DNA from 2 places in the Cellulosimicrobium sp. I38E genome. Region 1 is predicted to be linked to the other one. Evidence: riboswitches for the same ligand, from Rfam matches in the RefSeq annotation. Region 1 holds a riboswitch; the other holds the start of a gene.
The links. Region 1 has a riboswitch for thiamine pyrophosphate ahead of A0J59_RS07405 (thiamine ABC transporter substrate binding subunit). Riboswitches for the same ligand answer to the same signal wherever they lie in the genome.
Positions count from the first base shown of each region.

Region 2: another riboswitch for thiamine pyrophosphate. It lies ahead of A0J59_RS10660 (ECF transporter S component); the one in region 1 lies ahead of A0J59_RS07405 (thiamine ABC transporter substrate binding subunit).

Region 1 is NZ_LUAZ01000020.1:58,946-64,129, forward strand. Features, by position in the region: gene A0J59_RS07400 (iron ABC transporter permease) at 1-1,310, opposite strand, end outside; gene A0J59_RS07405 (thiamine ABC transporter substrate binding subunit) at 1,378-2,469, opposite strand; TPP riboswitch at 2,552-2,656, opposite strand; gene A0J59_RS07410 (ABC transporter ATP-binding protein) at 2,833-3,714, shown strand; gene A0J59_RS07415 (ABC transporter permease) at 3,714-5,184, shown strand, end outside.
Region 2 is NZ_LUAZ01000028.1:157,173-162,356, forward strand. Features, by position in the region: gene A0J59_RS10645 (M23 family metallopeptidase) at 1-517, shown strand, start outside; gene A0J59_RS10650 (energy-coupling factor transporter transmembrane protein EcfT) at 548-1,336, opposite strand; gene A0J59_RS10655 (ABC transporter ATP-binding protein) at 1,333-3,162, opposite strand; gene A0J59_RS10660 (ECF transporter S component) at 3,155-3,862, opposite strand; TPP riboswitch at 3,973-4,092, opposite strand; gene A0J59_RS10665 (Rv2578c family radical SAM protein) at 4,289-5,184, shown strand, end outside.

The sequences.
Region 1 (5,184 bases):
AGGCCGGACGTGCGCAGGTCGACGTCGAGGCCGAGCGGCCGGTCGAGCGTGAGGAGGAAGCCGAAGCCGACCGTCACGGCGGAGACCCCGAGCGGCAGCATGAAGACCGAGTCGAGCACGGAGATCGCCCGTCGCCCGCCCCGCGAGCGCGGGCGCCGCGACACCACGAGCGCGACGAGCCCGCCGATCACGACGGCGAGCACGGTCGCGAGCGCCGCCGTCCGCAGCGAGTTGCCCGCCGCCTCCCACACGGTGACGGACAGCGCGTTGCGCCCGCCCGTGGTGCCGAGGTTCGCGTAGTTGTCGAGCCCCCAGCCGCCGCCCGGGACGCGGAACGAGCGCACGACGAGCGTGCCGAGCGGCAGCCCGACGAGCACGACGACCACGGCCGCGGTGAGCGCCGCGGGCGCGAGGTCGCCCGTCGGGCGGCCGTCGCGCCACAGGCGCAGCGGGTGCGCGGACGACGCGGAGGACGACAGGTTCAGGGCGCGCTCGCGCCGGGCCCGCGTGCGGTTCGCGACCGTGAGCGCCGCCGCGACGACCACGAGCTGCACGACCGACAGCACCGCCGCGGTGCGCAGGTCGAGGAACTGCGTGGTCTGGATCCAGATCTCCGTCTCGATCGTCCCGTAGCGGATGCCGCCGAGCACGAGCACGACGCCGAACGCCGTCGCGCAGAACAGGAACACGATCGACGCAGCGCTCGCGATGGCGGGCGTCAGCGCCGGGAGGGTCACGGTGCGGAACGCGCGCCACGGCGTCGCGCCGAGCGCCCGGGCGGCCTGCTCGGCGCGCGGGTCGAGGTGCTCCCACAGCCCGCCGACCGTGCGCACGACGACGGAGTAGTTGAAGAACACGAGCGCGACGACGATCGCCGCGAACGTCTCGTCGAGCCCCAGGAACCCGAGCGGGCCGCCCTGCACGAGCAGCGACCGGAACGCGACGCCGACGACGACGGTCGGGAGCACGAACGGCACGGTGACGAGCGCGCGCACGACCCGCCGCCCGGGGAACCGGCACCGGTACAGCACGTAGGCGCCGGGCACGCCGAGCAGCAGCGAGAACGCCGTGCCGAGCACGGCCTGCCACAGCGTCAGCCCGAGGATGCGCCACGTCCGCGGCTGGGAGAAGACCTCCGCGAACCCGGACAGGTCCAGGCCGCCGTCGTCCCCGACGAACCCGCGCGCCACGAGCGTGATCACCGGCCACGCGAAGAACACCCCGAGGAACAGCAGCGGCACCGCCGCCGCGATCCCCCACAGCACCCCGCGGCCGACGCCACCCCGCCAGACCGCCCGGCCCCTCACCACGGCTCGACCTCGCGCGACCACGGCTCTACCTCGCGAGGGAGAGCCGTGGTCGCTCGGGGACCGGGCGTCAGTCGACGACCGTCGCCGTCCATGCCTTGATCCACTCGTCGCGGTGCGCCGACACGTCCTCGGGCGCGACCTCGAAGGGCTCGGCGGCGAGCGGGGCGAACTCGGCCCAGCCGTCGGGGAGCGCGACGGAGTCGTCCGCGGGGTACATGTACATCTGCCCCGGCACGTCGGCCTGGAACGCCTCGCTCACGAGGAAGTCGACGAGCTGCTGCGCGCCCTCGGGGTTCTTCGCGTTCGCGAGCACGCCCGCGTACTCGACCTGGCGGAAGCACGTGTCGAGCAGCGCGCCGGTCGTGGACGCGGAGCCGTCCTCGGTGAGCGTGAACGCGGGCGACGTCGAGTACGACAGCACGAGCGGGCGCGGCCCGGCGCCCTCGGAGCCGGAGAAGTCGACGTAGTAGGCGTCCGACCACCCGTCGACGACCTTCACGCCGTTGGCACGGAGCTCCGCCCAGTAGTCCTCCCAGCCGTCCTCGCCGAACGCGCCGACGGTCGCGAGGAGGAACGCGAGACCGGGCGACGACGTCGCCGGGTTGGTCACGACGAGCAGGTCCTCGTACTCGGGCTTCGCGAGGTCCTCGAGCGAGACGGGCTCCGGGATCCCGGCGTCGGCGAACCACGCGTGGTCGACGTTGACGCAGACGTCGCCGAGGTCGACCGCCGTGAGCTCGTCGCCGTCGCCGACGGCGTACGAGGCCGCCGAGTCGGACAGGCCCTCCGGCGTGTAGGGCGCGAGCACGCCCTCGTCGATCGCGCGGGACGCGAACGTGTTGTCGATCCCGAACACGACGTCGCCCAGCGGCGAGTCCTTCGTGAGGATCAGCTGGTTGACGAGCGCGCCGCCGTCGCCGGGGGCGACCTGCTCGACGGTGAGCCCGCTCTCCTCCTCGAACGCGGCGAGCACCTCGTCGCTCACGGCGAAGGAGTCGTGGGTCACGAGGGTGACGGTCCCGCCCGTGCCCGACGACGCGTCGTCGCCTCCCGCGGTGTCGCCGCCGCCGCACGCGGCGAGGGCGAGGAGGGCGAGGGTCGTCCCCGCGCCGGTGACGAGGGACCGGGCCCGGCGGGTGCGGGCGGTCGTGCGCTGCATGTGTCCTCCCAGGACGTTCAGGAGGGGTCCACCGACCCGCACGGCCCGTGCTCGCGCGAGCGCGGGAGACCGCACGAGCAGGTGATCGAGATTCCCGACTTCCTCCACCGGTGCTAACCGGATCAGGTTCGAGGGTCTGCGGTGGTCCGCACTCTCAGCTCCTCCAGGAGCTCCCCTGTCGTTCACGTCGAGCCTACACCGGGCCGCCCCTCGGGAATCCCCCTGAGAGAACCCTGAGAGCGGCCCTGCGGCGACCGGGGAAGGGTCCGGGCCGGTCCCCGATGCCCGGGGGTGCGCCCCCGCGGGAAGGTCGTGACGACCGGCCCGGGGTCCCCGGCCGACGACGCAGGAGGAGAAGGACCGATGAGCAGCAGACCTGGGACGACGGGTGCGACGACGACCGTCGCCGCGTCCGCGGAGCACGCCACGGGAGCCGCAGGAGCCTCGGGAACCACGCCGGAGCGTCCCGTGATCGCGACCGCGCGGGGCCTCGTGAAGACCTACGGGCGCGGCGAGGCCGCGGTCCGCGCCCTGGACGGCGTCGACGTCGACCTCGAGCGGGGACGCCTGACCGCGATCATGGGCCCGTCCGGGTCGGGCAAGTCGACCCTCATGCACTGCCTCGCCGGACTGGACTCGCCCACGGCGGGGACCGTCGTCGTGGACGGCGAGACCGTCTCGGCGATGAGCGAGCGGCACCTGACGCGGCTGCGGCGCACGCGCATCGGCTTCGTCTTCCAGTCGTTCAACCTCGTCCCGACGCTCACCGCGGAGGAGAACATCGTGCTGCCGCTCGCGATCGCGCGGCGGCCCGTGGACCGGGAGTGGTTCGAGCGCGTGGTCGACGCCGTCGGGCTGCGCCCGCGGCTCGGGCACCGCCCGGCGGAGCTCTCGGGCGGGCAGCAGCAGCGCGTCGCGTGCGCGCGGGCGCTCGTGTCCCGGCCGGCCGTCGTGTTCGCGGACGAGCCGACGGGCAACCTCGACTCGCGCGCCGCCGCGGAGGTGCTCGGCTTCCTGCGCGCCTCGGTGGACGACCTCGGCCAGTCCGTCGCCGTGGTCACGCACGACCCGACGGCGGCGTCGTACGCGCACCGCGTCCTGTTCCTCGCCGACGGCCGCCTCATGACCGAGCTGCGCGACCCCACGCCGCAGGCCGTCCTCGACACGCTCGGTGCTCTCACACCCGCGGCGCCCGCGGGCGCGCACGCCGCCCGGGCCGTGCCCGCACCGGCGGCCGTCCGATGATGGGCCGGATCGCGCTGCGCGGCGTGCGCGCGCACGGCGCGCAGCTCGTGCTGTCCGTCCTTGCGGTGACGATCGGCGTCGCGTTCGTCACCGGCACGTTCGCGCTGCGCGCGATGCTCGCGTCGACGTTCGACGGCATCGTCGCGTCGTCGATCCAGGCCGACGCGTACGTGCGCGGCGGGACCGCCGCCGGGTCCGCGCTCGAGTCGTCGTCCGCGCAGCTCGGCGGGGCCCGCAGCCTCGTCCCGGCGGACCTGGCCGGCACGCTCGACGCGCGCGACGACGTCGACCTCGCGCTCGCGGAGGTGAGCGGCCCGGCCGTCCTCGTGGGCGCCGACGGCACCGCCGTGCTCAGCACGCAGGCGCCGAGCATGGCCGTCGGCTACGACCCCCGCGACCCCGGGCCGCGCGTCGTGGAGGGCCGCGCACCGGAGGGCGCCGACGAGGTCGCGCTCGAGTCCGCGACGCTCGAGGCGTCGGGGCTCGCCGTGGGCGACACGACCGACGTCGTGCTCGGCGACGAGGTGCGGCCCGTGCGGGTCGTCGGCGAGCTCTCGCTGTCCGCGCCCATGGCGGGCGCGACCATCGTCCTGCTCGACACCGAGACGGCCGCCGCGACGTACGCGCCGGACGGCGTCGTGCCGTCGATCGCCCTGTACGCCGCCGACGGCATCTCCCCCGAGGCGCTGCGTGACGCCGTGGCGACGGCGCTCCCCGACGGTGCCGAAGCCGTGACGGGTGGCGACCTGCGCGACGAGACGAGCAGCGCCATCGCCGACCAGCTCGGCTTCGTCTCGACGTTCCTGCTCGTGTTCGCCGCGCTCGCCCTGTTCGTCGGCACGTTCATCATCACCAACACGTTCGCGATGCACGTGCGCCGCCGCACACGCGAGCTCGCGCTGCTGCGCGCCGTCGGGGCGTCGCCGGCCCAGGTGTTCGCGTCCGTGCTGGGGCAGGCCGCGGTCGTGGGGGTCGTCGGTGCGGTGCTGGGCGTCGCCGCCGGGTTCGGGCTCGCCGAGCTCGCCCGGGCCGGGCTCGGCGCGGTGGGCATGGAGCTCGCCGCGTCGCTGCCCGTGACGACCGCCGGGATCGTGGTCCCGCTCGTCGTCGGTGTCGTGGTGTCCGTCCTCGCGGCGGCCCTGCCCGCGCGGCACGCGGCGCTCGTCCGGCCCGTCGAGGCCATGCGGGCCGACGTCGTGCGCCCCGCCGGTCCAGGGGGCGCCCGGGTCGTCACGGGGACGCTGACCCTGCTCGCCGGCACCGCGCTCGTGGTGGGCGCTGCGGCGGTCGGGGGCGGCGGCGCACCGCTCCTGGGCCTCGGCGCGGTCGGGGTGATCGCGGGCGTGCTGCTCCTCTCCCCGCTCGCGGTCGGCCCCGTGCTGGGCGTCCTCGCCGCGCCGTTCGTCGCGGTGGTCCGGCCCCTCGGCGGTCTCGCGCGCGGCAACGTGACGCGCCAGCCGCGGCGCACGG
Region 2 (5,184 bases), on a different contig from region 1:
CGTGCGTGACTGGCGCACCGCCCTGGGCACCGAGCCGCCGGAGCGGTTCCTCGCGTTCGGCCTGCCCGTCCTCGCCCCCGCCCCCGGGGCCGTCGTCGCGGTGCACGACGGCGAGCCCGACCACGTGGCCCGACGCTCGCCGTCCGCGCTGCTGGGGTACGCGCTCACGCAGGCGTCCCGGGCACGCGCGGGCGGCGCGGCGCTCGCGGGCAACCACGTGGTGCTCGCGCTCGACGCGCCGGGGGTCTTCGTGGTGCTCGCCCACCTGCGGCGCGGATCGGTCGCGGTGCGTCCGGGGCAGCGGCTGACGACGGGCGACGTGGTGGGCCGGTGCGGGAACTCGGGCAACTCGACGCAGCCGCACGTGCACGTCCAGGTCATGGACGGTCCAGACGCCCACGTCGCGCACGGCCTGCCGCTGGCGTTCCGCGACTACCGCGAGCACGGCCGCGACGGCCGGACGGGCACGGTCGCACTCGGGGTCCCGGTCGAGGGAGCGGTGGTCGAGCCCGCCTGAGGCGGTCCGGGTCCGCCCGCCGCGGCGTCCTCAGGCGGTGAGCGCGCCGATCCCCCTGAGCCACCCCGCTACCACCCCGACCGCGACGAGCGCCCCGGCGAGGGCGAGCACCGCGCCCGCCGCGACGACGTCCGGCACGCCCAGGGGCACGGGGCGCGACGTCGTCCGGGGGCCCGAGCCCAAGCCGCGCGACTCGAGCGCGACCGTCAGCCGCTCGCTCCGGCGCACCGCCCCGACGAGGAGGGCGAAGGCTGCCGCGCCCAGCGACCGCGGGGAGCGAGGGAGACGGCCGCGACGTCGCCGCGGGTCGCGCACCGCCTGGGCGCAGCGGATCGTGTGCCAGGCGTCGGGAAGCTCGACGAGGAGCCGGTGCGCGGCGAGCACCGCGAACGTCCAGGTCGCCGGGAGGCGGGCGTGCTCGTGCAGGCTCGTCATGAGGCGCACGGGGTCGGTCGTGAGGACGAGCACGAGCGACAGCGCCCCGACGAACAGCGTGCGCAGGGCGAGCGCGGCACCGATCGTGAGCCCGTCCGCGCCGACCGTGAGCGGCCCGAGCACGACGTCGTCGCCGCCCGGCCGGGTGACGACGTTGACGACGAGGAGGCTCGACGCGAAGACCACGAACGGGACGTGGGCCAGCGCGAGCGTGCGCACCGGCACACGACCGAGCGCGAGCAGGGCCGCGACCGTCAGCAGCCAGGCCGTCGCAGGGGTGACCGGGTCGGTGACGAGCAGCGCGCCGGTGGACAGGAGGAGCACGGTGGCGAGCTTCACCGTCGGGTTCCAGCGTTCGAGGACGGACGGAGAGCGTGCGGTCACGGGGCCACCTCCGCGGGGACGAGCGACCCGGGCTCCGGGGCGCCCGACCCTCCGTCGCGCGCGACGGCGTCGCACGCGGTGTCGAGCGCTCGCACGAGCGCGCCCGGGTCGACGCCGCGCGCGCGGCCGGTCCGTGCCCACCAGTCGAGCAGCGGTGGGCGGCGCAGGCCCGCGAGCGCGCACAGCGCGTCGTCGGCGAGGACCGTGGACGGCTCCGCGACCGTGGCGAGCGCGCCGTCCACGACCACGGCCACCCGGTCGGCGATCGCCGCGACGAGCGAGAGGTCGTGCGAGACGACGACCACGGCGCCACCCGCGTCGGCACGCCCCCGCAGCACGCGGACGGCCGCGTGGGCCTGGGCACGGTCCAGGCCGAACGTCGGTTCGTCGGCGAGGAGGACCGGCGGGTCGAGCACGGTCGCCGTCGCGAGAGACAGGCGCCGCTGCTCGCCGCCCGAGAGCCGGTACGGGTTCGCGTCGGCGAGGTGCGCGAGCCCGAACGCGGCGAGGGTCCGGGCGACGCGTGCGTCGACGTCGTCGAGGCGGGCGAGCCGCGCCGACCAGGCGACCTCCTCGCGCACGGTGCGCGCGACGAGCTGGTGCTCGGGGTCCTGGAAGACCATCGCGACGGGATCGCCCGTCGCGGTCGCGACCTCGCCCGTGGTGCGCTCGAGCCCCGCCAGGCCGCGCAGGAGCGTCGACTTGCCGCCCCCGTTGGGCCCGACGACGGCGAGCACCTCGCCCGCGCGGACGTCGAGGTCGACGTCGCGCACGACGGGGTGCTCGCCCCGGCGGGTGCGTCCCGCGCCGAGGCCGCCCCGGTGGACGGCGAGCCCGCGTGCCCGGAGCACGACCGGGCGCGCTGCTGCCGGGGTCGCGTCCAGAGGCCGGTCCGTGGTCCTCGAGCGCACGGGCGAGGCTCGCACGAGGTCGACCAGCCAGTCGTCGGTCTCGGGCGAGCCGAGCGGCCCGGAGGCGCCCGCCTCTTCCAGGCGGACAGCGAGCGGCAGCCAGCACCCCAGGTCGGCGAGGTCGCGCGCGTGCTCGCGCAGGACGCGGTGCGTGGGGCCGTGCGTGACGACCCGGCCCTCACGGTCCAGCACCAGGGTGGCGCCGGGCAGCGCCCCCAGGTCGTCCAGGCGGTGCTCGACGAGCACGACGGAGCGGTGGGGGAGCCTGGCGGGCGCCCCCTCGCCGTCGGGCCCGGGTGTCCGGGCGAGGCCGGCGACGAGCGACCCGACCTCGTGGGCGGCAGCGGGGTCCAGGAGCGCGGTGGGCTCGTCGAGGACGACGAGCTCCGGGTCGGCGACGAGCGCGGCGGCGACCGCGACGCGCTGCGCCTCGCCGCCCGACAGGGCGTGGGTCGGGCGGTCGTGCAGGTGCGCGGCGCCGACCGCGGCGAGCGCGGCGGTCGCGCGGTCGTCCATGGTGCGCGGGTCGGCGCCGTGGTTCTCGAGCGCGAACCGCAGCTCCTCGTCCACGCGCGCCAGGCAGAGCTGGTCGCCGGGCCGCTGCTGGACGAGGCCCACGCGGGCGGCGAGGACGGGCGGCGGCACGTCGCGCGGGTCGAGCCCGGCCGCGCGCAGCCCGCCTGCGACGGTGCCCGGGAGCGTGTGCGGGACGACGCCGACGAGCGCGCGCAGGAAGGTCGACTTGCCGCACCCGGACGGGCCGAGCACCAGCAGGCTGGTCCCGGCCGGGACGGTGACGTCGACGCCGTCGAGCACCCGGGCGCCGTCGTGCCCGAGGTGCACGGTCAGGGCGTCGGCCGTGACGGCGTCGGGTGGGGCGGCCTCGGGAGTGCCGGAGGCGGCGCGCTCAGCCACGGCGGGCCGCGCCGATCGCGAAGGCGTCGAGGGCGCCGGTGCGGGCGAGCGCGTCACCCAGGAGGCGGGCCGCGAGGCCGCACAGCACGACGCACGACACGACCTGGACCCCCAGCCGGAGCATCGCGTAGTCCTGCCCGAGCCAGCCGAAGCGCACGGCGTTGAAGGCGAACGTGACGAGCGCGGCGCTCACGCCGGACGCGACGAACACCCACCAGCCGAACCGGCGGTAGCGCGTGAGCGCGAACGGCAGCTCGGCGCCGAGGCCCTGGACCAGGCCCACGACGAGCAGGAGCGGCCCGGCGGGGGAGGCGAGGAAGACGACCTCGACGAGCGCGGCCAGGGTCTCGGCGAGGATGCCGACGCCCGGCTTGCGCACGATGTACGTGGCCAGCGGTCCGACGACGATCCACGCGCCCGCGAGGACGTTCGCGGCGAGGTCCGCGAGCGGGCCCATCGCGAGCTGCAAGGGGGCCCAGAGCTGCACGAACGCCCAGTACACGAACCCGAAGACGACCCCGAGGACGGCGATGAGCACCGTCTCGTGCAGGGTCAGGCCCCGGCGGCGCACGGCACGCCGGGGCGTCGCCGGGCGCGTGCGTCCCGTCGTCCCGGTGGTCGGGTCGTCGGTCGTCCCGACGGCCGCCCCGGGGGCGGCGCTCGGGGTCGTCTGCTGCGGGGTGGTGCGGGGTTCGGACATGCGGATCCCTCCGTCGGGCCCCCGGGGCGAAGGGTGCACGACGGCACGCCACCGCCTCGGCCCGCACGCACGGCCCGGGCGCGGGGCGCGCGGGCACGAGCGCGCAGGGGACGGTGACGTCGGCCCTGCTCCCTTCGCTGGTACGAACCAGATCAGGTTCCACGGGTCTGCAGGAGGGACGGGTGTCCGGCCTGCACTCTCAGCGCTCGTGCGCTCCCCGGGGGCGTTCGGCCCCGACCCTAGGGCCTCCGTGCGCTCTCGACAATCCCGGTGTCTCAGCCCGCGGGACGGTGCGGGACCGGTCACCACGTCCCGCTCGCGAGCCTGTGGCTCCTCACGGCGCGGGCGGTTCGGGACGCCGACCGAGCGGCGCGCGCCCGGCCCGACGACCTTGACTCGCGATCGAACACCTGTTCGAATACCAGGGTGAGGTGGGACGGACAGGCACTCGGCGCGGACGACGGCGCGCTCCCCGGGCTGGAGCGCGTCGGCCTCGTGCGCAGCGTGCGCACGCCCGAGTTCGCGGGGATCACGTTCCACGAGGTGACTGCCAAGAGCGCGCTGTCCAGGGTCCCGGCGATGTCGCGCATGCCGTTCCGCTGGACGGTCAACCCGTACCGGGGATGCAGCCATGCGTGCTCCTACTGCCTCGCCCCGTCGACCCCCGTGCTCCTGGCCGACGGCACCCAGCGCCCGATCGGCGAGCTGCGTGTCGGCGACGAGATCCTGGGGACCGCGCCGCACGGCGCGTACCGGCGGTACGTACGCACGCGTGTGCTCGACCGCTGGACCACCCGCAAGCGCGCGTACCGCGTGACCCTCGCGGACGGCACGCGGCTCGTCGCGAGCGGCGACCATCGGTTCCTCACGGAGCGCGGCTGGCGTCACGTCGTCGGCGGCCCGCGCCGCCGCGCCCACCTCGCGCTCGGCGACGTGCTCGTCGGCCCGGGCGCCGCGGCGCTCGCTCACGAGGGTGCCGCGCTCGAGGGGCGCGACGTCACCGGCAGCGACGCACTGCGCGTCGACTCGCTGGAAGCCCTCGACGGGCCGGGGAAGGAGACCGAGCTCGTCGACATCACGACCGGCACGCGCGACTTCGTCGCGGCGGGGGTCGTGAGCCACAACTGCTTCGCGCGGCCCACCCACGAGTACCTGGACCTGGACGCGGGCGAGGACTTCGACCGCGAGGTCGTGGTCAAGGTCAACGTCGACGACGTGCTGCGCGCCGAGCTCGGCCGGCGGTCGTGGGGCCGCGAGGCGGTCGCGCTCGGGACCAACACCGACCCCTACCAGCGGGCCGAGGGCCGCTACCGGCTCATGCC